Regions from separate parts of the Streptomyces sp. NPDC051183 genome, predicted to be linked through region 1. Evidence: riboswitches for the same ligand, from Rfam matches in the RefSeq annotation. Region 1 holds a riboswitch; each other region holds the start of a gene.

What was found. Region 1 has a riboswitch for cyclic di-AMP ahead of AB0M99_RS11830 (LysM peptidoglycan-binding domain-containing M23 family metallopeptidase). Riboswitches for the same ligand answer to the same signal wherever they lie in the genome.
Region 2: linked by a shared signal. The riboswitch ahead of AB0M99_RS02370 (transglycosylase family protein) and the one ahead of AB0M99_RS11830 (LysM peptidoglycan-binding domain-containing M23 family metallopeptidase) in region 1 are both predicted to bind cyclic di-AMP.
Region 3: linked by a shared signal. The riboswitch ahead of AB0M99_RS13225 (M23 family metallopeptidase) and the one ahead of AB0M99_RS11830 (LysM peptidoglycan-binding domain-containing M23 family metallopeptidase) in region 1 are both predicted to bind cyclic di-AMP.

The regions. Positions count from the first base shown of each region.
Region 1 is NZ_JBFBBA010000010.1:172,199-179,542, forward strand. It holds gene shc (squalene--hopene cyclase) at 1-1,050, shown strand, start outside; gene AB0M99_RS11810 (1-hydroxy-2-methyl-2-butenyl 4-diphosphate reductase) at 1,050-1,730, shown strand; gene hpnH (adenosyl-hopene transferase HpnH) at 1,736-2,767, shown strand; gene AB0M99_RS11820 (aspartate aminotransferase family protein) at 2,764-4,170, shown strand; gene AB0M99_RS11825 (tyrosine-protein phosphatase) at 4,194-5,000, opposite strand; cyclic di-AMP (ydaO/yuaA leader) riboswitch at 5,280-5,486, shown strand; gene AB0M99_RS11830 (LysM peptidoglycan-binding domain-containing M23 family metallopeptidase) at 5,491-6,531, shown strand; gene AB0M99_RS11835 (SGNH/GDSL hydrolase family protein) at 6,706-7,344, shown strand, end outside.
Region 2 is NZ_JBFBBA010000002.1:85,686-93,029, forward strand. It holds gene AB0M99_RS02350 (Ppx/GppA phosphatase family protein) at 1-861, opposite strand, end outside; gene AB0M99_RS02355 (DUF501 domain-containing protein) at 858-1,400, opposite strand; gene AB0M99_RS02360 (septum formation initiator family protein) at 1,446-1,934, opposite strand; gene eno (phosphopyruvate hydratase) at 2,038-3,324, opposite strand; gene AB0M99_RS02370 (transglycosylase family protein) at 3,578-4,273, opposite strand; cyclic di-AMP (ydaO/yuaA leader) riboswitch at 4,277-4,449, opposite strand; gene AB0M99_RS02375 (transglycosylase family protein) at 4,725-5,747, opposite strand; gene AB0M99_RS02380 (cytochrome P450) at 5,851-7,125, opposite strand; gene AB0M99_RS02385 (globin domain-containing protein) at 7,247-7,344, shown strand, end outside.
Region 3 is NZ_JBFBBA010000012.1:48,969-56,312, reverse strand. It holds gene AB0M99_RS13240 (DNA topoisomerase IV subunit A) at 1-20, opposite strand, end outside; gene AB0M99_RS13235 (pitrilysin family protein) at 300-1,652, shown strand; gene AB0M99_RS13230 (pitrilysin family protein) at 1,673-3,040, shown strand; cyclic di-AMP (ydaO/yuaA leader) riboswitch at 3,248-3,407, shown strand; gene AB0M99_RS13225 (M23 family metallopeptidase) at 3,420-4,211, shown strand; gene AB0M99_RS13220 (GntR family transcriptional regulator) at 4,405-5,070, shown strand; gene AB0M99_RS13215 (HPr family phosphocarrier protein) at 5,315-5,596, opposite strand; gene AB0M99_RS13210 (GNAT family N-acetyltransferase) at 5,782-7,344, shown strand, end outside.

The sequences.
Region 1 (7,344 bases):
GAGGACGGCGCCCGCATGATCGAGGCCTGCCAGTCCCCGGTCTGGGACACCTGCCTGGCGGCCATCGCACTCGCCGACGCGGGCCTGCGCCCCGACCACCCGGCGCTGGTGAAGGCCGCCGACTGGATGCTCGGCGAGGAGATCGTGCGCAGCGGCGACTGGGCCGTGCGCAGGCCCGGGCTGGCCCCGGGCGGCTGGGCCTTCGAGTTCCACAACGACAACTACCCCGACATCGACGACACCGCCGAGGTGGTCCTCGCGCTGCGCAGGATCAAGCACCCCGAGCCGGCCCGCGTCGAGGCGGCCATCGCCCGCGGGGTGTCCTGGAACCTCGGGATGCAGTCGAGGAACGGCGCCTGGGGCGCTTTCGACGCCGACAACACCAGCCCCTTCCCGAACAGGCTGCCCTTCTGCGACTTCGGCGAGGTCATCGACCCGCCCTCCGCCGACGTCACCGCCCACGTGGTGGAGATGCTCGCCGTCGAGGGCCGGGCGGGCGACGCGCGCACCCGCCGCGGCATCGCCTGGCTGCTCGCCGAACAGGAGGCGGGCGGCGCTTGGTTCGGCCGCTGGGGCACCAACTACGTATACGGGACCGGCTCGGTGGTACCGGCGCTCACGGCCGCGGGCATCGCCCCGGCGCACCCTGCCATCCGGCGGGCCGTGGGCTGGCTGGAATCCGTACAGAACGAGGACGGCGGGTGGGGCGAGGACCAGCGGTCGTACCAGGACCCGTCCTGGGCCGGGAAGGGAGCCTCCACCGCCTCGCAGACCGCCTGGGCGCTGATGGCCCTGCTGTCCGCGGGCGAGCGCGACGCCGCGTCCGTCGAGCGGGGGATCGCCTACCTGGTCGGGACGCAACGGGAGGACGGCTCCTGGGACGAGCCGTACTTCACGGGCACCGGCTTCCCCTGGGACTTCTCCATCAACTACCACCTGTACCGGCAGGTGTTCCCGCTCACCGCCCTCGGCCGCTACCTGTACGGGGAACCGTTCGGCCCCGACGGCCGGCACGGCGCGGCCGTCTCCGCCCCGGCCGAGGAGGCCTGATGGGGACGCCCGGGAGCGGCCCCGCCGCCCCGCTGCTGGTCGCCTGCGCGCTGCGCATCGAGCAGGCGGCCCTGCGCAGCGGAGGCCGCGGTGCACGCGGCGGCGCGCCGCCCGGGTACGCCGTCCTGCGCACCGGCATGGGCCCGCGCGCCGCCGAACGGGCCGTCGGCCGGGCGCTCGGCGAGCCGGGGCTGAGCGACGCGGCCGTCCTGGCCACCGGATTCTGCGCCGGGCTGGTGCCCGGCATGAGCCCAGGCGACCTGATCGTCGCCGAGGAGACCCGGGACCCGCGCGGAACCGTCGCCTGCGCCGGTACCGCCCTGCTCGCCGAGGCACTGGCCCGGGCCGCGCCCGGCCGGACCGTGCACATCGGCGTACTGACCGGATCCGACCACGTCGTACGGGGCCAGGAGCGCGCGCAACTGCGCGCCACCGGCGCCATCGGGGTCGACATGGAGTCGGCGGCCACCCTCTGGACCGCTGCCGCGACCCGCGGCGGCGGCGTCGAGCCGGGCGCGGGCCGCCCGGTTGCGGCCGTACGGGTGATCGTGGACGCTCCGGAGCATGAGCTCGTCCGTATCGGCACGGTTCGCGGTGGAATATCGGCCTTCCGCGTACTGCGTGCCGTACTGCCCGCGTTCTATGACTGGCACCGTTCTTTGCTGCTCCCCAGGAGGTGAGCCAGATGGCCATGCCGCTGCGCCAGACCGTCAGGGTCGGGACCTATCTTCTCGAACAGAAGCTCCGCAAGCGCGAGAAGTTCCCGCTGATCGTCGAGCTGGAACCGCTCTACGCGTGCAACCTGGCCTGTGAGGGGTGCGGAAAGATCCAGCACCCGGCCGGGGTGCTCAAGCAGCGAATGCCGGTGGCCCAGGCGGTCGGCGCCGTACTGGAGTCCGGTGCCCCGATGGTCTCCATCGCGGGCGGAGAGCCCTTGATGCACCCGCAGATCCACGAGATCGTGCGTCAGTTGGTGGCGAAGCGGAAGTATGTCTTCCTTTGCACCAATGCGATGCTGCTCCGCAAGAAGATCGAGAACTTCACCCCGTCCCCGTATTTCGCCTTCGCCGTGCACATCGACGGCCTGCGCGAACGCCACGACGAGTCGGTGGCCAAGGAAGGCGTGTTCGACGAAGCGGTCGCGGCCATCAAGGAGGCGAAGCGGCGGGGGTTCCGGGTGACCACGAACTCCACCTTCTTCAACACCGACACCCCGCAGACCATCATCGAGGTGCTCAACTACCTCAATGACGACCTCCAGGTGGACGAGATGATGATCTCACCCGCCTACGCGTACGAAAAGGCTCCCGACCAGGAGCACTTCCTCGGTGTCGAACAGACCCGCGAACTCTTCAAGAAGGCCTTCGCGGGCGGCAACCGGCGGCGCTGGCGGCTCAACCACTCCCCGCTCTTCCTGGACTTCCTGGAAGGCAAGGCCGATTTCCCCTGCACGGCCTGGGCCATTCCGAATTACTCCCTCTTCGGCTGGCAGCGCCCCTGCTATCTGATGAGCGACGGGTACGTGCCGACCTACCGGGAACTGATCGACGAGACCGACTGGAGCAAGTACGGCCGCGGCAAGGACCCGCGCTGCGCGAACTGCATGGCGCACTGCGGCTACGAGCCGACCGCCGTCCTGGCCACCATGGGCTCGCTCAAGGAGTCCCTGCGCGCGGCCCGGGAGACGCTCGGCAGCAACCGGGACAAGTCGGCATGACGCCCGCACCCGGAGGAGGGGGCAAGGGCTTCGACCTCGGCGCCCTGCTGGCCGAGCGCGGCGGGGAGCGGTACGAGCTGCACGCCCGCCACCTCAACCACCAGCTGCCCCGGATGCTGCACACCATCGGCTTCGACAAGGTCTACGAGCGGGCCGAGGGCGCCCACTTCTGGGACGCCGAGGGCAACGACTACCTCGACATGCTGGCCGGGTTCGGCGTGATGGGCCTGGGCCGGCACCACCCCGTGGTGCGGCGCGCCCTGCACGACGTCCTGGACGCCCAGCTCGCCGACCTCACCCGCTTCGACTGCCAGCCGCTGCCGGGGCTGCTGGCCGAGAAGCTGCTCTCGTACAGCCCGCACCTGGAGCGGGTCTTCTTCGGCAACAGTGGCACGGAGGCGGTGGAGACGGCCCTGAAGTTCGCCCGCTACGCCACCGGGCGGCCCAGGGTCCTCTACTGCGACCACGCCTTCCACGGGCTCACCACCGGCTCGCTCTCGGTGAACGGGGAGGGCGGCTTCCGGGACGGCTTCGCGCCGCTGCTGCCCGACACGAAGATCGCGCTCGGGGATCTGGCCGCCCTGGAGCGGGAGCTGAAGCGGGGCGACGTCGCCGCCTTCGTCGTCGAGCCGATCCAGGGCAAGGGCGTACTCGCCGCCCCGCCCGGCTTCCTGTCCGCCGCGCAGGAACTGCTGCGCCGCCACAAGGCGCTGCTGATCGCCGACGAGGTCCAGACCGGCCTCGGACGTACCGGCGACTTCTACGCGTACCAGCACGAGCCGGGCGTGGAGCCGGACCTGGTCTGCGTGGCCAAGGCGCTGTCGGGCGGCTATGTCCCGGTCGGCGCGACCCTGGGCAGGGACTGGATCTTCAAGAAGGTCTACTCGTCCATGGACCGGGTGCTCGTGCACTCCGCCAGCTTCGGCTCCAACGCGCAGGCGATGGCGGCCGGCCTGGCGGTGCTCTCCGTCATGGAGGACGAGGAAGTGGTGGCCAACGCCCGCGCCATGGGCGACCTGCTGCGCGGGCGGCTCGCCGCGCTGGTGGACGGGTACGAGCTGCTGCACGAGGTGCGGGGGCGCGGCCTGATGATCGGGATCGAGTTCGGCCGCCCGTCCTCGCTGGGGCTGCGCAGCCGGTGGACGATGCTGCAGGCGGCCCGCAAGGGGCTCTTCGCGCAGATGGTCGTGGTGCCGCTGCTCCAGAAGCACCGGATCCTCACGCAGGTCTCCGGGGACCACCTGGAGGTGATCAAACTCATCCCGCCGCTCGTCGTGGACGAGGCGGACGTGGACCGGTTCGTCGGGGCCTTCCGGGAGGTCATGGACGAGGCGCACGGCGGCGGCGGGCTGATGTGGGACTTCGGGAAGACGCTGGTGAAGCAGGCCGTCAGCAACGGCTGACGGCCTGCCCCGCCGGGCCGGCCTCAGTCGAGCAGTCGGTCGCGGAGCCGGTCGAGGGTCTCGGGCGCGAGTCCGAGGCCCTCGGCGAGGTAGCGCTCCACGCTGCCCCAGTGGCCGTCGATGGTCTCGAAGGCGGCCTCCAGGTACTCGGCGCGGGCGTCGAAGAGCGGGGCGAGCAGCTCCATCACCTCGGGGGAGCGGGCCTCGGGGGCAGGGCTGCCGCGGCGGACCCGGTAGCGGTTGTGCGGGGCGTTCGACTCCAGGTAGTCCGCCAAGACCGCCTCGCGCTCGACGCCGAGCGCGAGCAGGGTGACGGCGATCGACAGCCCGGCCCGGTCCTTGCCGGCCGCGCAGTGCATCAGGGCCGGGACGCTGTCCTCGGCGAGGGCGTGCACCACCCGGCTGTGCTCGGCGGTGCGGTTCCTGATGATCGTGCGGTACGAGTTCGCCATCCGCGCCGCGGCCTTGCCGTCGCCCAGGATCGAGCGGAGCTGGTCGAGGTCGCCGTCGCGGACCATCTTCCAGAACTCCCGCCCGTCCGCCGGGTCCGAGAGCGGGATGTTGACGTTGAGCACGCCCGGCAGCTCCACGTCCTGTCCCTCCAGCGCGTGGTCGGCGCCATTGCGGAAGTCGAAGATGGTGTGCAGACCGAGGGACGCGAGGAACTCTGCGTCGGTTTCGGTGGCATGCGCGAGATGTCCGCTTCGGAACAGTCGTCCCGTCTTGACCCTGCGTCCGCCGGCGGCCGGAAGGCCGCCCACGTCACGGAAGTTGCGTACTCCGGCCAGCCCCGGTTCCGTGGACGGGCTCTGGGGTATCTGCTGGGTCACGGCGGCTCCTCCGGGTGGTTGAGGGGATGTCCGAATTGCACTACTTGGCGGCAACTTGCCATAAGTGCAGGCGAGATCGGGCGCGTCCCCGTGAGCCAGATCATACGGTGACCGTGAGTGCCTGATCATCAAAGGCGAATTGCCTTCCCAGGGCGGTCGTTGCCGCCGCGGAATGGACGCAGGGTGACCGGAATTCCGCCGGACCATCACCCTTGAGATTCCGTCAGGGAATTCATGGCTTGTTCCGTGTGGACGAACTCGATTAGCTTCGCTCTCGATCCGGATGGACCGCCGAATCCTGCCCCATCCGGAAACCGCACCCGACTATTCACGCGCGCGGCAGGAGCGGGGGAACCAGGTAGGCCGCTGTTCCGGATCTTTATACCGGGACGGCTCGGGGTGAAGCCGTGCATGTGCTGTTCATGTACGGCCGGACATCTCCAGTCCGAACCCGACAGCTCACCTCGCAGGCGACGGAGAGGAATTCGCCATGCCTGCAAAGGGTAAGCACCGCCGTCCCAAGTCCCCCTCTATATCCCGCGGTTTCGCCATGGCAGGCACCGGCGGCGCGGCCCTCGCGCTCCCGCTGTTCGGAGCCGTCGGCGCCCAGGCGGCCCCGGCCGCCGCCCCGGCCACGGCGCCCGTCGTGGCCGCGCAGGTTCCCGCGGCGCTGCAGGCCGCGCCCGCCGCCGCGGCGGCCGCGCCGTCCGTGTACACCGTCGTCCCCGGCGACCACCTCTCCAAGATCGCCGCCCAGCAGCACCTCACCGGCGGCTGGCAGCAGCTCTACGCCGACAACCGCGCGGCCGTCGGCGCCGACCCCTCGCTGATTCACCCCGGGCTGAAGCTGACGCTCGGCGCCCAGGGGGACTCCGCACCCGCCGCCGAGCCCGCCCCGAGGCAGGCTCCGGCCCCCGCCGAGCAGTCCTCCGCCGAATCCCCGGCCGATGCCCCGGCTGATGCCCCGGCCGATGCCCCGGCGCACCCCGCCTCCGACGACGAGGGCCGGGCCGATGAGGCCGACCGGGCTTCGGCCGACGGTGCCGCCGCCGGCACCCCCGCGGTCGAGGCCCAGGCCGCGCCGGCCGCTCCCGCTGCGCCCGCCGAGCAGCAGGCCGCGCCGTCCTCCGGTTTCGTCTCCCCGGTCGGCGGCGGCGTCTCCACCGCCTACAAGACCGCCGGTGCCATGTGGTCCAGCGGCTACCACACGGGCGTCGACTTCATCGCGAGCACCGGCACCACCATCAAGGCCGTCGGCGCGGGCACCGTCGTCTCCGCGGGCTGGGGCGGCGCGTACGGCAACGAGGTCGTCATCCGGCACGCCGACGGCAAGTACTCCCAGTACGGCCACCTCTCCCAGCTGTCGGTCTCGGTCGGCCAGAGCGTCACCGCCGGGCAGAGCATCGGCCTCTCCGGCGCCACCGGCAACGTGACCGGCCCGCACCTCCACTTCGAGATCCGCACCGGCCCGTCCTACGGCTCCGACATCGACCCGCTGGCCTACCTCCGCTCCAAGGGCGTCAGCATCTGACGGCCCCTCCGCCGGGCGCTCCGGCGGAGACCGGACCCGCGTGAGGCCGGGACCCGAGGGGGGTCCCGGCCTCACGCGCTGTTATTCCTCACCCGTCGGGTGGTATAAATCACGGCCCGTCAACCCCTGCCTACGGTGGCGTAGGTCACGCGCCGGGGTGAAGGATGTGGTCTCGTGGCAGCGACGACGACGACACTCAAGACCATCGGCTCGTACGCGGCGATCGGGGACAGCTTCACCGAGGGCGTGGGGGACCCGGGACCCGGAGAAACGTTTCTCGGCTGGGCGGACCGGCTGGCCGTGCTCCTGGCCGATCGGCGCGAAGAAGACCGGTTCCGGTACGCGAACCTGGCCGTCCGGGGGCGGCTCCTCGACCAGATCGTGGCGGAGCAGGTTCCGCGGGCCAAGGAGCTCGCACCCGACCTGGTGACCTTCTGCGCGGGCGGCAACGACATCATCCGGCCCGGCAGCGACCCGGACGACGTGGCCGAGCGGTTCGAGGCGGCCGTCGCCGACCTCACCGGATCCGTCGGCCAGGTCATGATCACCACCGGCTTCGACACCCGCGGCGTACCGGTCCTCAAGCACCTGCGGGGCAAGGTGGCGACGTACAGCGCCCACGTGCGCGCGATCGCCGACCGGTACGACTGCCCGGTGCTCGACCTCTGGTCCCTGAAGTCCGTACAGGACCGGCGGGCCTGGGACGAGGACCGGCTGCACCTCTCGCCCGAGGGCCACACCCGGGTCGCGCTGCGCGCCGCCCAGGTGCTCGGCCTGGACGTGCCCGCCGATCCGGACCAGCCCTGGCCGCCG
Region 2 (7,344 bases), on a different contig from region 1:
CGCCAGCAGTACCAGCGCGCCCGCGCCGATGACGTCCACCCGGCCGGGGTGCATCACCGGGATCGCGGCGCGTTCGGCGTGCGTCGCCGTCAGCATCCGCTCGCTGATCTCGCGGACCTTCTCGTACGGGATCCGGGAGTGGTGGATGGCCGCCGACTCGTACTCCGGCAGTCCCAGCGCGATGGCGGCGACCGTGGTCACCGAGCCGGCCAGACCCACCAGGGTGCGCGCCTGCGACAGCGGGACGGTCTGCTCGGCCAGGTCCAGCGCCGCCTCGATGTCGGCCCGTATCGCGGCGATCTGCGCCTCGGTCGGCGGGTCGGTGACGACGCCGTCCACGACCAGGTGGCGCTCGGTCATCCGTACGCAGCCCACGTCCACGGACCGGGCGGCCCGCACGTGCTCCTCGCCGACCACGAACTCCGTCGAGCCGCCTCCGATGTCCACCACCAGGAACGGCTTCTCCAGGTGGTCGGTGCCGGTCAGCTCCATGGTGGCGCCGGTGAAGGAGAACTCGGCCTCCTGCTCGCCGGAGATCACCTCGGGCTCGACGCCCAGGATGTCCAGGACGCCCCGGACGAACTCGTCCCGGTTCTCGGCGTCCCGCGAGGCCGAGGTGGCCACGAACCGGACCCGCTGCGCCCCGAGCTCCTTGATGACGGCCGCGTACTCGCGGCAGGCCGCGAAGGTGCGCTCCAGCGCCTCGGGGGCGAGCCGGCCGGTCTTGTCCACGCCCTGGCCGAGCCGGACGACCGTCATCCGCCGGTCCAGCTCGACCAGCTCGCCCGTGGCAGGGTCGCAGTCGGCGACCAGCAGGCGGATGGAGTTCGTACCGCAGTCGACGCCCGCGACCCGGGTCACCGGGACTCCTCGGCCTTCTTCTCACCGCACGGGGTGACGCACGGACCCTTGGTCCACCACTCCGGCAGCATCGCCAGGGCCTCGTCACCGAACGGGTTCACACCGGGGCCGGCGGCCAGCGAGTGGCCCACCAGCACGTGCAGGCACTTCACCCGGTCCGGCATCCCGCCGGCGCTCGGGAAGCCCTGGAGCACCTCGATGGCGTCGCGGCGGGTGATGTAGTCCTCGTGCGCGGCCCGGTAGGCGGCGGCGAGCTCCGGGTCCTCGGCGAGCCGGGCCTGCATCTCCTTCATCACGCCGTTGGCCTCCAGCGTGCCGATGGCACCGGCGGCGCGGGGGCACGTCAGGTAGTACAGCGTCGGGAAGGGGGTGCCGTCGGGGAGCCGCGGGGCGGTCTCCACCACGTCCGGCTGGCCGCAGGGGCAGCGGTGCGCGATGGCGCGCAGCCCGCGCGGCGGGCGGCCGAGCTGCTGCTCGAACGCCTCGATGTCCGCGTCGGTCGGCTCGGTCCGGTCGGTCTGGGGCGGGGGCGTCTGCATGCCTGGAGGAAGTCTCTTCGTTCGGTTGTGCTGGGTGTGGGTGGGTCAGTCGCCGGGGCGGTCGGCCTTGTCGACGCCGTCCCAGACGTTCGAGTACCAGGGGCGGTCGGTCGCGGACTGTCCGTCGCGGCGGTGCTCGGGGGCCGCGGCCCCCGGGTCGGTCATGATGTAGCTGATCTCGCCCGGGCGCACGAAGTGCAGGTGCTTGCGCGCCTGTTGCTCCGCGTACGCGTTGTCCTGCCAGCGGGCCTTCTCGTCGCGCAGCCGTTCCAGCCGGTCGCGCGCGGAGACTGCCGCCTTCCGCTGCTTCGTGATCTCCGAGCGCTGGGAGACGTACTGGCGCATCGGATACGCGAGGGCGACGACCAGCGTACAGAGGACGAGCACGAGCAGGGCGGCCCGGCCGGTGAGCCGGCTGCGGCGGACCTGCCGGCGCGACTGCGAGCGGTAGACGTGGGCGGCGGTCCGCTCGCCGAGCTGCTTGAGTCTGGTCGCGGTCGAGAAGGTGGAGAACCGATCCCGGTTCCCGGCCATGTTTCCGCCTCCCCTATATACGCACTACGCAATACGTCCCCGCACACGGTACGGGACCGAGTGCGGGGACGTACGGAGGCCAGCCAGCGCCGTGGGGCGGTGATCAGCCCTTGAAGCGCGGGAAGGCGCTGCGGCCCGCGTACACCGCGGCGTCGTCGAGGATCTCCTCGATGCGCAGCAGCTGGTTGTACTTGGCGACGCGGTCCGAGCGGGCCGGGGCGCCGGTCTTGATCTGGCCGCAGTTCACGGCGACGGCGAGGTCGGCGATGGTGACGTCCTCGGTCTCGCCGGAGCGGTGCGACATCATGCACTTGAAGCCGTTGCGCTGGGCCATCTCGACGGCGTCCAGGGTCTCGGTCAGCGAACCGATCTGGTTCACCTTCACGAGCAGGGCGTTCGCGGAGCCCTCCTCGATGCCGCGGGCCAGGCGCTCGGGGTTGGTGACGAACAGGTCGTCGCCGACGATCTGGACCTTGGCACCGAGGCGGTCGGTGATGGTCTTCCAGCCGTCCCAGTCGTCCTCGAACAGCGGGTCCTCGATGGAGACCAGCGGGTACGCCTCGACGAGCTCGGCGTAGTAGTCGGTCATCTCGGCGGCCGAGCGGGACTGGCCCTCGAACTCGTACTTGCCGTCCTTGTAGAACTCGGACGCGGCGACGTCGAGCGCGAGCGCGATGTCCTTGCCCGGGGTGTAGCCGGCCTGCTTGATGGCCTCGATGATGAGGTCGAGCGCGGCGCGGTTGGACTCCAGGTTCGGGGCGAAGCCGCCCTCGTCGCCCAGACCGGTGGAGAGGCCCTTGGTGTGCAGGACCTTCTTCAGGGTGTGGTAGACCTCGGCACCCCAGCGCAGCGCCTCGGAGAAGGACTCCGCGCCGATGGGGGCGATCATGAACTCCTGGATGTCGACGTTGGAGTCGGCGTGCGACCCACCGTTGAGGATGTTCATCATCGGAACGGGCAGCAGGTGCGCGTTCGGACCGCCGAGGTAGCGGAAGAGCGGGAGGTCCGAGGCCTCGGACGCGGCGTGCGCGACGGCGAGGGACACGCCGAGGATGGCGTTGGCGCCGAGCGAGCCCTTGTTGTCGGTGGCGTCCAGGTCGAACATGGCCTGGTCGATCAGGCGCTGCTCGGTGGCGTCGTAGCCGACGAGCTCCGGGCCGATCTGTTCGATGACGGCCAGGACGGCCTTCTCGACGCCCTTGCCCATGTAACGGTTGGGGTCACCGTCACGGAGCTCGATGGCCTCGAAGGCACCGGTGGAGGCGCCGGACGGAACTGCAGCACGGCCGGTGCTGCCATCGTCGAGGCCCACCTCGACCTCGACCGTGGGGTTGCCTCGGGAGTCCAGGATTTCCCGGGCTACGACGACGTCGATGGACGGCACGAGCATCTCCTTCTGGGATGTGACGCTGGGTGTGCGGTGGCGTCAGGCCGTGGGATGGCCTTTGCCGACTAGAGCCTAACCGGCTCCGGGCACTCGGCCGGCCGACCGCCCGGGTCCTGGGACGAAAAAGGGTCCGAATACCCCTCTTCCGGGACATAGGTCTCTTGATCATCGGGCTCTCACCGGCCAGGACGCCCGGCGCACACCACCGCCCGGCGCATCGGGGGACGCGCCGGGCGGTGGGGTGTTACCGCAGGATTCAGCTGAGCTTCAGCTTCTGGCCCGGGAAGATCAGGTCGGCGTCGGAGACGATGTCCTTGTTGAGCTCGTAGAGCTTCTCCCAGCCGCCCTTGACGCCGTTGGCGTCGGCGATGGTGCCCAGGGTGTCGCCGGACTTGACCTCGTACGAGCCGTTGCCGGTCTTCGGGGCCTCGGTCTTCGGCTTGGCCGGGGTCTCCGCCTTCGGCTTGGCCGGCGCCGGGGTCTCGGAGCGCTTGGTCTCCTTCTTCGGCGCGGCCTTCTGCTCCTTCTTGGGCTCGGCCTTGGGCTTGGCCGGGGTCTCGGCCGCGCCGCCGTTGTACGCGGCGTTGGTCAGGCCCACGCCACAGGACGGCCATGCGCCCTTGCCCTGGCCCTTGAGGACCTTCTCGGCGATGGCTATCTGCTGGGCCTTGGTGGCCTGGTTGGCCTGCGCGGCGTACGCCTTGCCGCCGTAGGCGGCCCAGGTGGAGGACGAGAACTGCAGGCCGCCGTAGTAGCCGTTGCCCGTGTTGATGGCCCAGTTGCCGCCGGCCTCGCACTGCGCGACCTTGTCCCACTGGGAGGCGGTGGCGGCCGAGGCGGTGCCCGCGGCCATCAGGGGGGCGGCGACGGCGACACCGGCGACACCGGCGAGCGTTGCGATGCGGACGGCCTTGGAGCCGCGACGGTGCTTGCCCTTGCCGGAAAGCAGCATGAGGTTTCTCCTCACCGACGCCTACGAGGTGAGCTGTCGGGTTCGGGCGAGTGAGTTGCCCGGCGGTGCGACCTAGCGCACCGCTTAACCCCTAGCCGGTGGCGTGACCGTCTCTCAACGGCCGCTCCCGGCGCCTACCTTGGTTCCCCCGCTCCTGCCTTCGGCGCTTGCGCGACGACTGTTCCCCCCGTCCGCCGGCAGGATTCGGCGATGCGGTCGAAGGAGCCCGCGGTGGCGAGCGATTCAGAAGGTAGGCAGGTCTCTCCCCGATGTTCAACGAGCGCCATCGGGGAGAAACGGGGCCTACTTGCGCTCTCCGGACCAGCGTTTGCGCAGGTGAGGACGGGGTTTGCGGAAGCCTCCGGACCAGACACGCCAGTTGACCGGAAGAGACACATGTCTCACTTGCCCAAAACAGACAATCAGCTGTTTTCGGGTGTCCTAAGTGCCCCTATTTCTGGGTTAGATCCAGATTCTGGCCGGGCTTGATCAAGTTGGCGTCCTCGCCGATGACCTGCTCATTGGCCGCATAGAGCGCGTTCCAGCCGCCCTTGAGGTCGTTGGCGTCCGCGATGGCGGCCAGGCTGTCGCCCTCCTTCACGGTGTATTTCGGTTCCGACGCGGCATCAGATGCGACGGGAGCCTCGACCGCGGGCTCCCCGCGGTGCTTGCCGCCGCCCTCGGCCGGAGCGCCGGGGGTGCCCGGGGCTCCGGGGGTCGCAGGGGCGCTCGGGTCCGCGGAGGGCGCGCCCGGGGCGGCCGGCGTCGTGGGGGCCACGGGAGCCGTCGTGGGCGCCGAGGGGCCCGTGGAGGGCGCCGCCGGGTCGACCGGGGCGACCGGGGTCGTCGGGGCCGTCGTCGGCAGGTCCGGGACCGGGTCCGGCATGACGGGCAGTCCGCTGGGCGGCCCGAGCGGGACGTCGGGCAGCAGGAAGGACGGCGTGCCCGACGGGCTCGGGGAGGTCTGCGTGGGAGCCCCGAAGTCCGTGGCCCGGTCGCCGGACCCGCCGACCGGTACGGAGTCGTCCGGGCGGGACGGGGACGGGGCGACGGAGGCGCGGCTGCCGGGCGTGCCCGGGTCCACGTCCGCGGCCGGCGCCTGCTGGGTCAGACCGGCCGACGCCGCGCACATCGGCCACGCCTGGGGCCCCTGGGCCGCCAGCACGCGTTCGGCGACGGCGATCTGCTGCGAACGGCTGGCCAGGTCGGCGCGGGGCGCGAAGTCGAGCCCGCCGGCACCCTTCCACTGATCCTCGGTGAACTGGAGCCCGCCGTACGCACCGCTGCCGAAGTTGGCGCTCCAGGTGCCGCCGCTCTCGCATTCGGCGACCTTGTCCCACGTGGAGGTCTCGGCCGCGCTCGCGCCCGTGGCGGCGAGCAGCGGCAGGGCCAGCGCGGAGCCTGTGACTCCTGCGGTGACGACAATCGCGGGGACCTGGCGGGGGCGTCTGTGGCGGCCGTTCCCGGAACGCATGAGGGTGCACCTTTCGCATAACGGCGGGGTAACGGCAGAACCTAGCGGCCATCGAACGCTTGTCACAAGTTTCGACGGAAACTGACTGCGGGTCAGTGTGCCTTCACTCGTTGCGGGGTGTGAAGCGGACGGGAAGGGTGCGCAGGCCACGCATGATCAGTCCGCCGCGCCAGCGCAGGTCCTCGGGCGGAGCGGCAAGTTCCAGATCCGGCAGACGCGTCAGCAAAGTCGCAAGCGCCGTCTGCCCTTCGAGCCGGGCCAGCGGTGCGCCCAGGCAGTAGTGGATCCCGTGCCCGTATCCGAGGTGCTGGTTGTCCGTCCGGGAGAGGTCGAGCGTGTCCGGTTCGGCGAACCGCTCGGGGTCCCGGTCGGCGGCCGCCAGGACCACCAGCACCGGATCGCCCGCCGCGATGTCCCGGCCGCCGAGGGTCAGCGCCTCGGTGGCGAACCGCCAGGTGGCCAGCTCCACGGGGCCGTCGTAGCGCAGCAGCTCCTCCACGCCCGTCTCCAGCAGGCCGGTCTCGCCGGCCGCGAGGGAGGCCTGGAGGCGCTCGCGCTGGTCCGGATTCATGAAGAGGGAGTGGACTCCGTTGCCGATGAGGTTCACGGTCGTCTCGAAGCCGGCGAAGAGCAGGATGAAGGCCATGGCCGTGGCCTCGGCCTCCGTCAGGTGGTCGCCGTGGTCACTGGCCCGGATCAGGTCGGAGATCAGGTCATTGCCCAGATCATCCCTTTTGCGGTGGATGAGTTCACCGAGGTAGGTCCGCATCTGCTTGACCGAGCGGGCGACCCCGCCCCGCGGGCCGCCGCCGTGCCGGATCATCATCCCGGCCCAGTCGCGGAAGTCGTCCTGGTCCTCGCGCGGTACGCCGAGCATCTCGCAGATGGCGTAGATGGGGAGCGGGAAGGCGAACTCGTGGATGAGGTCCGCTTCCCCCTTGCTCGCGAACCGGTCGATGAGGTGGTCGGTCAGCTCCTGCACCCGCGGGGTGAACTCGGCGACGCGGCGCGGGGTGAACGCCTTCGACACCAGCCGCCGCAGCCGGGTGTGGTCCGGCGGGTCGATGTTGAGCAGGTGCGTCATCAGCTCCGCCTTGCGCTCGCCCGGGATGCCCGTCTTGCCCTTGGCGTGCGCGGGCTCCGCGTGGTGCGCCGGATTCTTGCTGAGCCGCTGGTCGGCGAGGGCCTGGCGGGCATCTGCGTACCGGGTCACCAGCCAGGCCTCGACCCCGCTGGGGAGCTTGGTGCGGTGCACGGGCGAGTGCTCGCGCAGCCAGGCGTAGGCGGGGTACGGGTCGGTCGCGAACTCCCAGTCGAACAGGGTCGGGCCCTGGGCGGAGGGAGCGTCGGCGGGGTCTGCGGGGGTCTGCTGATGCACCCGTCGACGGTATCCCCTGGGTAGACCCGCACCCCATATGGGTGGTTCGTCGCGGCTGTCCGCAGATCCGCCATCGCTTGACCTGGCCATGTCCGGCATTCCTACTTTCGGTCCTGTGGATGTGAGGATCTTGAAAAGCAGCTTCGCGGTGGTGGAGAGACGGGCCGAGCACGCGGTCAAGTTCTTCTACTCCCACCTGTTCTGGCACAACCCCGGGAT
Region 3 (7,344 bases), on a different contig from region 1:
TTCGTGCTGCGGCGGGCCATCGCTGCGCGGCTCCTTAACCAAGAATCGGGATGAGCTGGGTCTCACGGGTGGGGCGGGGTCTGGCTGGAAGTACTGGCTGGATCTTGCTGGCTGGGTCCTGCTGGGTCCTGCTGGGGTGTCTTTCGACGGTACGACGCGGACCATTGTGGCCCGAGCCACCGACAACGCCGACTCCGACCCAGGAGTGGGCCGGGAACTTCTCCGGTCGCCGACACGCTTGCATACAGTGGCAGGTCTGACAGAAATCTCTGCATCGCGATCGAAGGGACCACATGCCCATGGGTCACACGGCCACAGCTCAGGCCGGCTCCGGCGGCCTGACAGCGACCGAGCACCGGCTGGCCAACGGCCTGCGCGTGGTGCTTTCCGAGGACCACCTGACCCCGGTCGCCGCGGTCTGCCTCTGGTACGACGTCGGCTCGCGCCACGAAGTCAAGGGACGCACCGGCCTGGCTCACCTCTTCGAGCACCTGATGTTCCAGGGCTCGGCGAGCGTACCGGGCAACGGACACTTCGAACTGGTCCAGGGCGCCGGCGGCTCCCTCAACGGCACCACCAGCTTCGAGCGCACCAACTACTTCGAGACGATGCCGACGCACCAGCTGGAGCTCGCGCTCTGGCTGGAAGCGGACCGGATGGGATCGCTGCTCGCCGCCCTGGACGACGAGTCCATGGAGAACCAGCGCGACGTCGTGAAGAACGAGCGCCGCCAGCGGTACGACAACGTCCCGTACGGCACGGCCTTCGAGAAGCTGACCGCCCTGGCGTACCCCGAGGGCCACCCGTACCACCACACCCCGATCGGTTCCATGGCCGACCTGGACGCCGCGTCCCTGGAGGACGCGCGCAACTTCTTCCGTACGTACTACGCGCCCAACAACGCGGTGCTGTCGGTCGTCGGCGACATCGATCCCGAGCGGACGCTCGCCTGGGTCGAGAAGTACTTCGGCACCATCCCCTCGCACGACGGCAAGCAGCCGCCCCGCGACGGCTCGCTGCCCGACGTCATCGGGGAGCAGCTGCGCGAGGAGATCGTCGAGGAGGTGCCCGCGCGTGCGCTGATGGCGGCCTACCGGCTGCCGCACGACGGCACCCGCGAGTGCGACGCCGCCGACGTGGCGCTGACCATCCTGGGCGGCGGCGAGTCCTCGCTGCTGCACAACCGGCTGGTACGCCGCGACCAGACGGCCGTCGCGGCCGGCTTCGGCATGCTGCGCCTGGCCGGGGCGCCCTCGCTGGGCTGGCTGGACGTCAAGACCTCCAGCGGGGTCGAGATCCCCGCCATCGAGGCGGCCGTGGACGAGGAGCTCGCGCGGTTCGCCGCCGAGGGCCCGACGGCCGAGGAGATGGAGCGCGCGCAGGCGCAGCTGGAGCGCGAGTGGCTGGACCGGCTGAGCACGGTGGCCGGCCGCGCCGACGAACTGTGCCGCTTCGCGGTGCTGTTCGGCGACCCGCAGCTGGCGCTGACCGCGGTCCAGCGCGTCCTGGACATCACCGCCGAGGAGGTGCAGGCCGTGGCCGCGGCCCGACTGCGCCCGGACAACCGCGCGGTGCTCGTCTACGAGCCCATCGCGGCCGACGAGTCCGACCAGCACGACGAGTCCGACGAGAACGAGGGGGCGGAGCAGTGAGCGACACCGCAGCCGTCACGATGACCTTCCACCCGCGCCCGCAGGCCGGCGAGCCGCAGCCGTGGGCCTTCCCGGCCCCCGACCGCGGGGAGCTGCCCAACGGCCTGACCCTGCTGCGCTGCCACCGGCCGGGCCAGCAGGTGATCGCGGTCGAGATCAACCTCGCCGCCCCGCTCGACGCGGAGCCCGAGGGCCTCGACGGCGTGGCCACCATCATGGCCCGCGCGCTGTCCGAGGGCACCGACAAGCACTCCGCCGAGGAGTTCGCGGCCGAGCTGGAGCGCTGCGGCGCCACCCTCGACGCGCACGCCGACCACCCGGGCATCCGGGTCTCCCTGGAGGTCCCGGCCTCCCGGCTGCCCAAGGCGCTGGGGCTGCTCGCCGAGGCGCTGCGCGCGCCCGCCTTCGCCGACTCCGAGGTGGACCGGCTGGTGCGCAACCGGCTCGACGAGATCCCGCACGAGCTGGCCAACCCGCAGCGCCGCGCCGCCAAGCAGCTCTCCAAGGAGCTCTTCCCGGCCTCGCTGCGGATGTCCCGCCCGCGTCAGGGCACCGAGGACACGGTCGCCCGTATCGACTCGGCGGCCGTACGCGCCTTCTACGAGGCCCACGTGCGCCCCGCCACCGCCACCGCGGTGGTCGTCGGCGACCTGACGGGGATCGACCTGGACGCGGTCCTGGCCGACACCCTGGGCAGCTGGACCGGCGACACCACCGCGCCGCGCCCCGTCCCGCCGATCACTGCCGACGACACCGGCCGCGTCGTCATCGTCGACCGGCCCGGAGCGGTCCAGACGCAGCTGCTGATCGGCCGCATCGGACCGGACCGGCACGACCGCGTCTGGGCGCCCCAGGTGCTCGGCACGTACTGCCTGGGCGGCACTCTCACCTCGCGCCTGGACAAGGTGCTGCGCGAGGAGAAGGGGTACACGTACGGCGTGCGCGCCTTCGGCCAGGTGCTGCGCTCCACCGCCGACGGCAAGGGCGCCTCGATGCTCGCCATCAGCGGCTCGGTGGACACCCCGAACACCGGCCCGGCGCTGGAGGACCTCTGGAAGGTGCTCCGGACCCTGGCTGAGGGCGGCCTGACCGATGCCGAACGTGACGTGGCGGTGCAGAACTTGGTGGGCGTGGCCCCGCTGAAGTTCGAGACGGCGGCCTCGGTCGCGGGCACCCTCGCCGACCAGGTCGAGCAGGAGCTGCCGGACGACTACCAGGCGCAGTTGTACGCGCGGCTCGCCGAAACCGGCACGGTGGAGGCGACTTCGGCGGTCGTCAGCGCCTTCCCGGTGGACCGGCTGGTCACGGTTCTGGTGGGCGACGCGGCCCAGATCGAGGAGCCGGTACGGGCCTTGGGGATCGGTGACGTGAGCGTCGTCTCCAACTGACGGCCCGAAGTGCCGTCCAGTCGGGCGGCACGGGAGGGGCTCCGACGGTTCATCCGTCGGAGCCCCTTTTGTCCGTTTAGGGATGAGGTTGCTCGAATGTGCTGTGGCGTACGCAACAAAAAGGCGTGTCTGTTTGGCGATTGACTGATGATCCGCCTAGCGTCGGCCGTGCTGTCCGTCAGTTGTACCCGCCGCGCCCGCGGCACCGGACAGCGATCGCCGAGTCCCCGTCAGGCGCGAGCCTGGGGAGCCGGGGACCCACATCAGTCCCTGGGGTGAATCGGACCGCCTCGCAAGAGGAGGCCCGTAGGAGACCTTCCTGCTCCGAACCCGTCAGCTAACCCGGTAGGCGAGAGGGAAGGAAAGGATCAGCCCCTTCATGGCGTTTGGCAGTCGTGCCGCCGGCAAGCACCGTGGTTCCAGTCGTATGAGCCGCAAGACCGCCGGCTACGCCGGCGTAGCCGCCCTCGCCGCCACCGGCGTCGTCGGCTCCCTGGCCGGTCCCGCGTTCGCCGCGGACAAGGCCCCCTCCATGGAGGACACCGGCCTGAACACCATCGTCGTGGCCGACGATCTCGCGGACGAGATCCAGGCCCAGGCCGACTCCCAGCAGCGGGCCGCGGAAGCCGCGGCCGCCAAGGCGCAGGCCGAGGCCGACGCGAAGCAGCGGGCCGCCGAAGCCAAGGCGAAGGCCGAAGCCCGGGCCAAGGCCGAGCGCGAGGCCGCCGAGCGCGCGGCCCGCGAGGAGGAGCGCAAGCGCCTCAACACCTTCGTCTCGCCGCTCGAGGACACCTACGTCAGCACGCAGTACCACGCGGGCGGCGGCATGTGGTCCTCCGGCAGCCACACGGGCATCGACTTCCACGCCTCCTCGGGCACCGAGGTGCACTCGGTCGGCCTGGGCACCGTGGTCGAGGCGGGCTGGGGCGGCGCGTACGGCAACAACGTCGTCATCAAGCACGCCGACGGCACCTACACCCAGTACGGCCACATGTCCTCGCTGAGCGTCTCCGTCGGCCAGCAGGTCACCCCGGGCCAGAGGATCGGCCTGTCGGGCTCCACCGGCAACTCCAGCGGCCCGCACCTGCACTTCGAGGCCCGTACCGGCGCCGACTACGGCTCGGACATCGACCCGATCGCGTACCTGCGTCAGCACGGCGTCACCGTCTGACCCGCACCGCACGCTTCCGCGAAGGCCCCGGCTCCCAGAGCCGGGGCCTTCGCGTTGTGTGAATGTTTCGTATTTCCGGCCGTCCTCGGAAATTATCGTGTGTTGCAATAGAGTTGCAGTGCGCGGATGTACGCACTCGCGCGTACATACACATCAATGACGGCGGCAGTCGGAAATAGGCGGAGGTCCGGTCTTGCGTATTCCCGCGCAGGCGGTATGCACAGCAATCCGTGACGACATCGTCTCCGGTGTCTTCGGGCCGGGCAGCCGGCTCACCGAGGAGGTACTGGCCCGCCGCTACGGAGTCTCGCGCGTCCCGGTGCGCGAGGCACTGCGCACGCTCGAGTCCGAGGGGTTCGTCACCACCCGGCGGCACGCGGGCGCCTGTGTGGCCGAGCCGACCGAGCAGGAGGCCGCGGACCTGCTGGAGGTGCGGATGCTGCTGGAGCCGCTGGCCGCCGCCCGGGCCGCCCGGCGGCGCAGCGAGGCCCACCTCAAGGTGCTCCGCGGGCTGGTCAGGCTGGGCCAGGAGCGGGCGAGGCGGGGTCAGGGGGAGGATCTGCGCTCGCTGGGCGGCTGGTTCCACGAGACCCTCGCCCAGGCGTCCGGCAGCCCGGGGCTGATCGCGCTGCTCACCCAGATGCGGCACAAGATCGCCTGGATGTACTCGGTGGAGGCCCCGGCGCGGCCGGTGGAGTCCTGGGCGGAGCACGGGGCGATCGTGGACGCGGTGGCGCGCGGTGACGCCGAGCGGGCCCGGGCGCTCACCACGGTCCACGCGGAGCGGGCGGTGGGGGCGCACCGGTTGCGGGTGAGGACTTCGCAACCTGCCGTAAACATGGCGAGCGGCCCGCATTAACAAACGCCGTATACAAAGGACGGATATTCGTGCGGCCCGGGTAATTCGCGGGTCCGTGTCATACCGTGCCGCGCCGTGCCGTTCCGCGTAATTCCGACCCGGGTCGGCGGCCGGAATTCCGCTATTCGTGGCGCATTGTCGGGGACCGTGGCCGGCCCGTGCCCGCCGTCCGCAAAACAGTGAAGCCGTGGCCGCCGGTATTCCGGTGGCCACGGCTTCGCCGTACGGGTCGAACCCGAAGGGGTCAGACGGTCTCGGGGAGCTCTTCGAGGCCCTCGGCGACCAGCTTCGCGAGGCGGTCCAGCGCCGCCTCGGCGCCCTCGGCGTCGGACGCGAGGACGATCTCCTCGCCGCCCTGGGCGCCCAGGCCCAGAACCGCCAGCATGGAGGCGGCGTTGACGGGGTCGCCGCCGGCCTTCGCGATGGTCACCGGGACGCCGGAAGCGGTCGTCGCGCGGACGAAGATCGAGGCGGGACGAGCGTGCAGGCCCTCGGCCCAGCCGACGTTGACGCGGCGCTCTGCCATGGTGATGCCCTTCAGGTTCTTACGGTTGTCTAGACCAGTCTCTCACGACGTCCGGAATGCTCCGACCGACCTTCGGCCCGAATCTCCCTGCCGTTCGACCTTCCCCAGCTTGCACTGATTCGCGTCAGCTTGCCCGATGCGCCGCGCCAGGGCCACCTGAGCGGGAGGACCCTTAAGGTGGCCCCATGACCACCGAGTCGGACCCCTCGTACCCGGCACACTGGGAAGCGGACGTCGTCCTCAGGGACGGCGGCACCGCCCGCATCAGGCCGATCACCACCGAGGACGCGGGCCGCCTGGTCAGCTTCTACGAGCAGGTCTCGGACGAGTCGAAGTACTACCGCTTCTTCGCCCCCTACCCGCGGCTCTCCGACCGCGACGTGCACCGCTTCACCCACCACGACTTCGTGGACCGGGTCGGCCTCGCGGCGACCATCGGCGGGGAGTTCATCGGCACCGTCCGCTACGACCGGATCGGCTCCGACGGCCGCCCGGCGACCGGGCCCGCCGACGAGGCCGAGGTGGCCTTTCTCGTACAGGACGCCCACCAGGGCCGCGGCGTGGCCTCCACCCTGCTCGAACACATCGGGGCGGTCGCCCGCGAGCGGGGGATCCGGCGCTTCGCCGCCGAAGTGCTGCCCGCCAACAACAAGATGATCAAGGTGTTCACGGACGCCGGATACCAGCAGAAGCGCAGCTTCGAGGACGGCTCCGTCCACCTCACCCTCGACCTCGAACCCACCGCCGAGTCCCTCGCCGTGCAGCGCGCCCGCGAACAGCGCGCCGAGGCCCGCTCGGTGCAGCGGCTGCTGACCCCGGGCTCCGTGGCCGTGATCGGAGTCAGCCGCTCCGGCAGCGGAGTGGGCGCGGCGACCCTGCGCAACCTGCGGGACAGCGGCTTCCACGGCCACCTCTACGCCGTCAACGAGGCCCGCGCCCCCGGCATCGAGGGAGACCTGCTGGACGGCGTACGGGCCTACCGCGCACTCGGCGACATCGGCGCACCCGTCGACCTCGCGGTGGTCGCGGTCCCGGCGGACCGGGTGCCCCGGGCGGTGGCCGACTGCGGCGAACACGGCGTGCAGGGGCTCGTCGTACTCTCCGCCGGATACGGCGAGAGCGGCGCGGAGGGGACGGCCCGCCAGCGCGAACTGCTGCGCCAGGTGCGCTCGTACGGGATGCGGCTGATCGGACCGAACGCCTTCGGGGTGATCAACGCGGCCCCCGAGGTGGAGCTGAACGCCTCCCTGGCCCCCGCTCCGCTGCCCAAGCGCGGCCGGATCGGCCTCTTCACGCAGTCCGGGGCGATCGGGATCGCGCTGCTCTCGGGGCTCCTGCGCCGCGGCGAGGGCCTGTCCTCCTTCGTGTCGGCGGGCAACCGCGCCGACGTCTCCGGCAACGACATCCTTCAGTACTGGTACGACGACGAGGCGACCGACGTCGCGCTGCTCTACCTGGAGACCCTGGGCAACCCGCGCAAGTTCACCCGGCTCGCCCGCCGGACGGCGGCCGTGAAGCCGGTCGTCGTCGCCAAGGGCGGCCGCCACACCCCCGCCGGGCACGTGGTCCCCGACACCCGGCTCCCGGACGCGACGGTCTCGGCGCTGCTGCGGCAGGCGGGCGTGATCCGCGTCGACACCGTCACCGAGCTGGTGGACGTCGGCCTGCTGCTGGCCGCGCAGCCGCTGCCCGCCGGACCGCGGATCGCGATCCTCGGCAATTCCGAGTCCCTCGGCGTCCTCACCTAC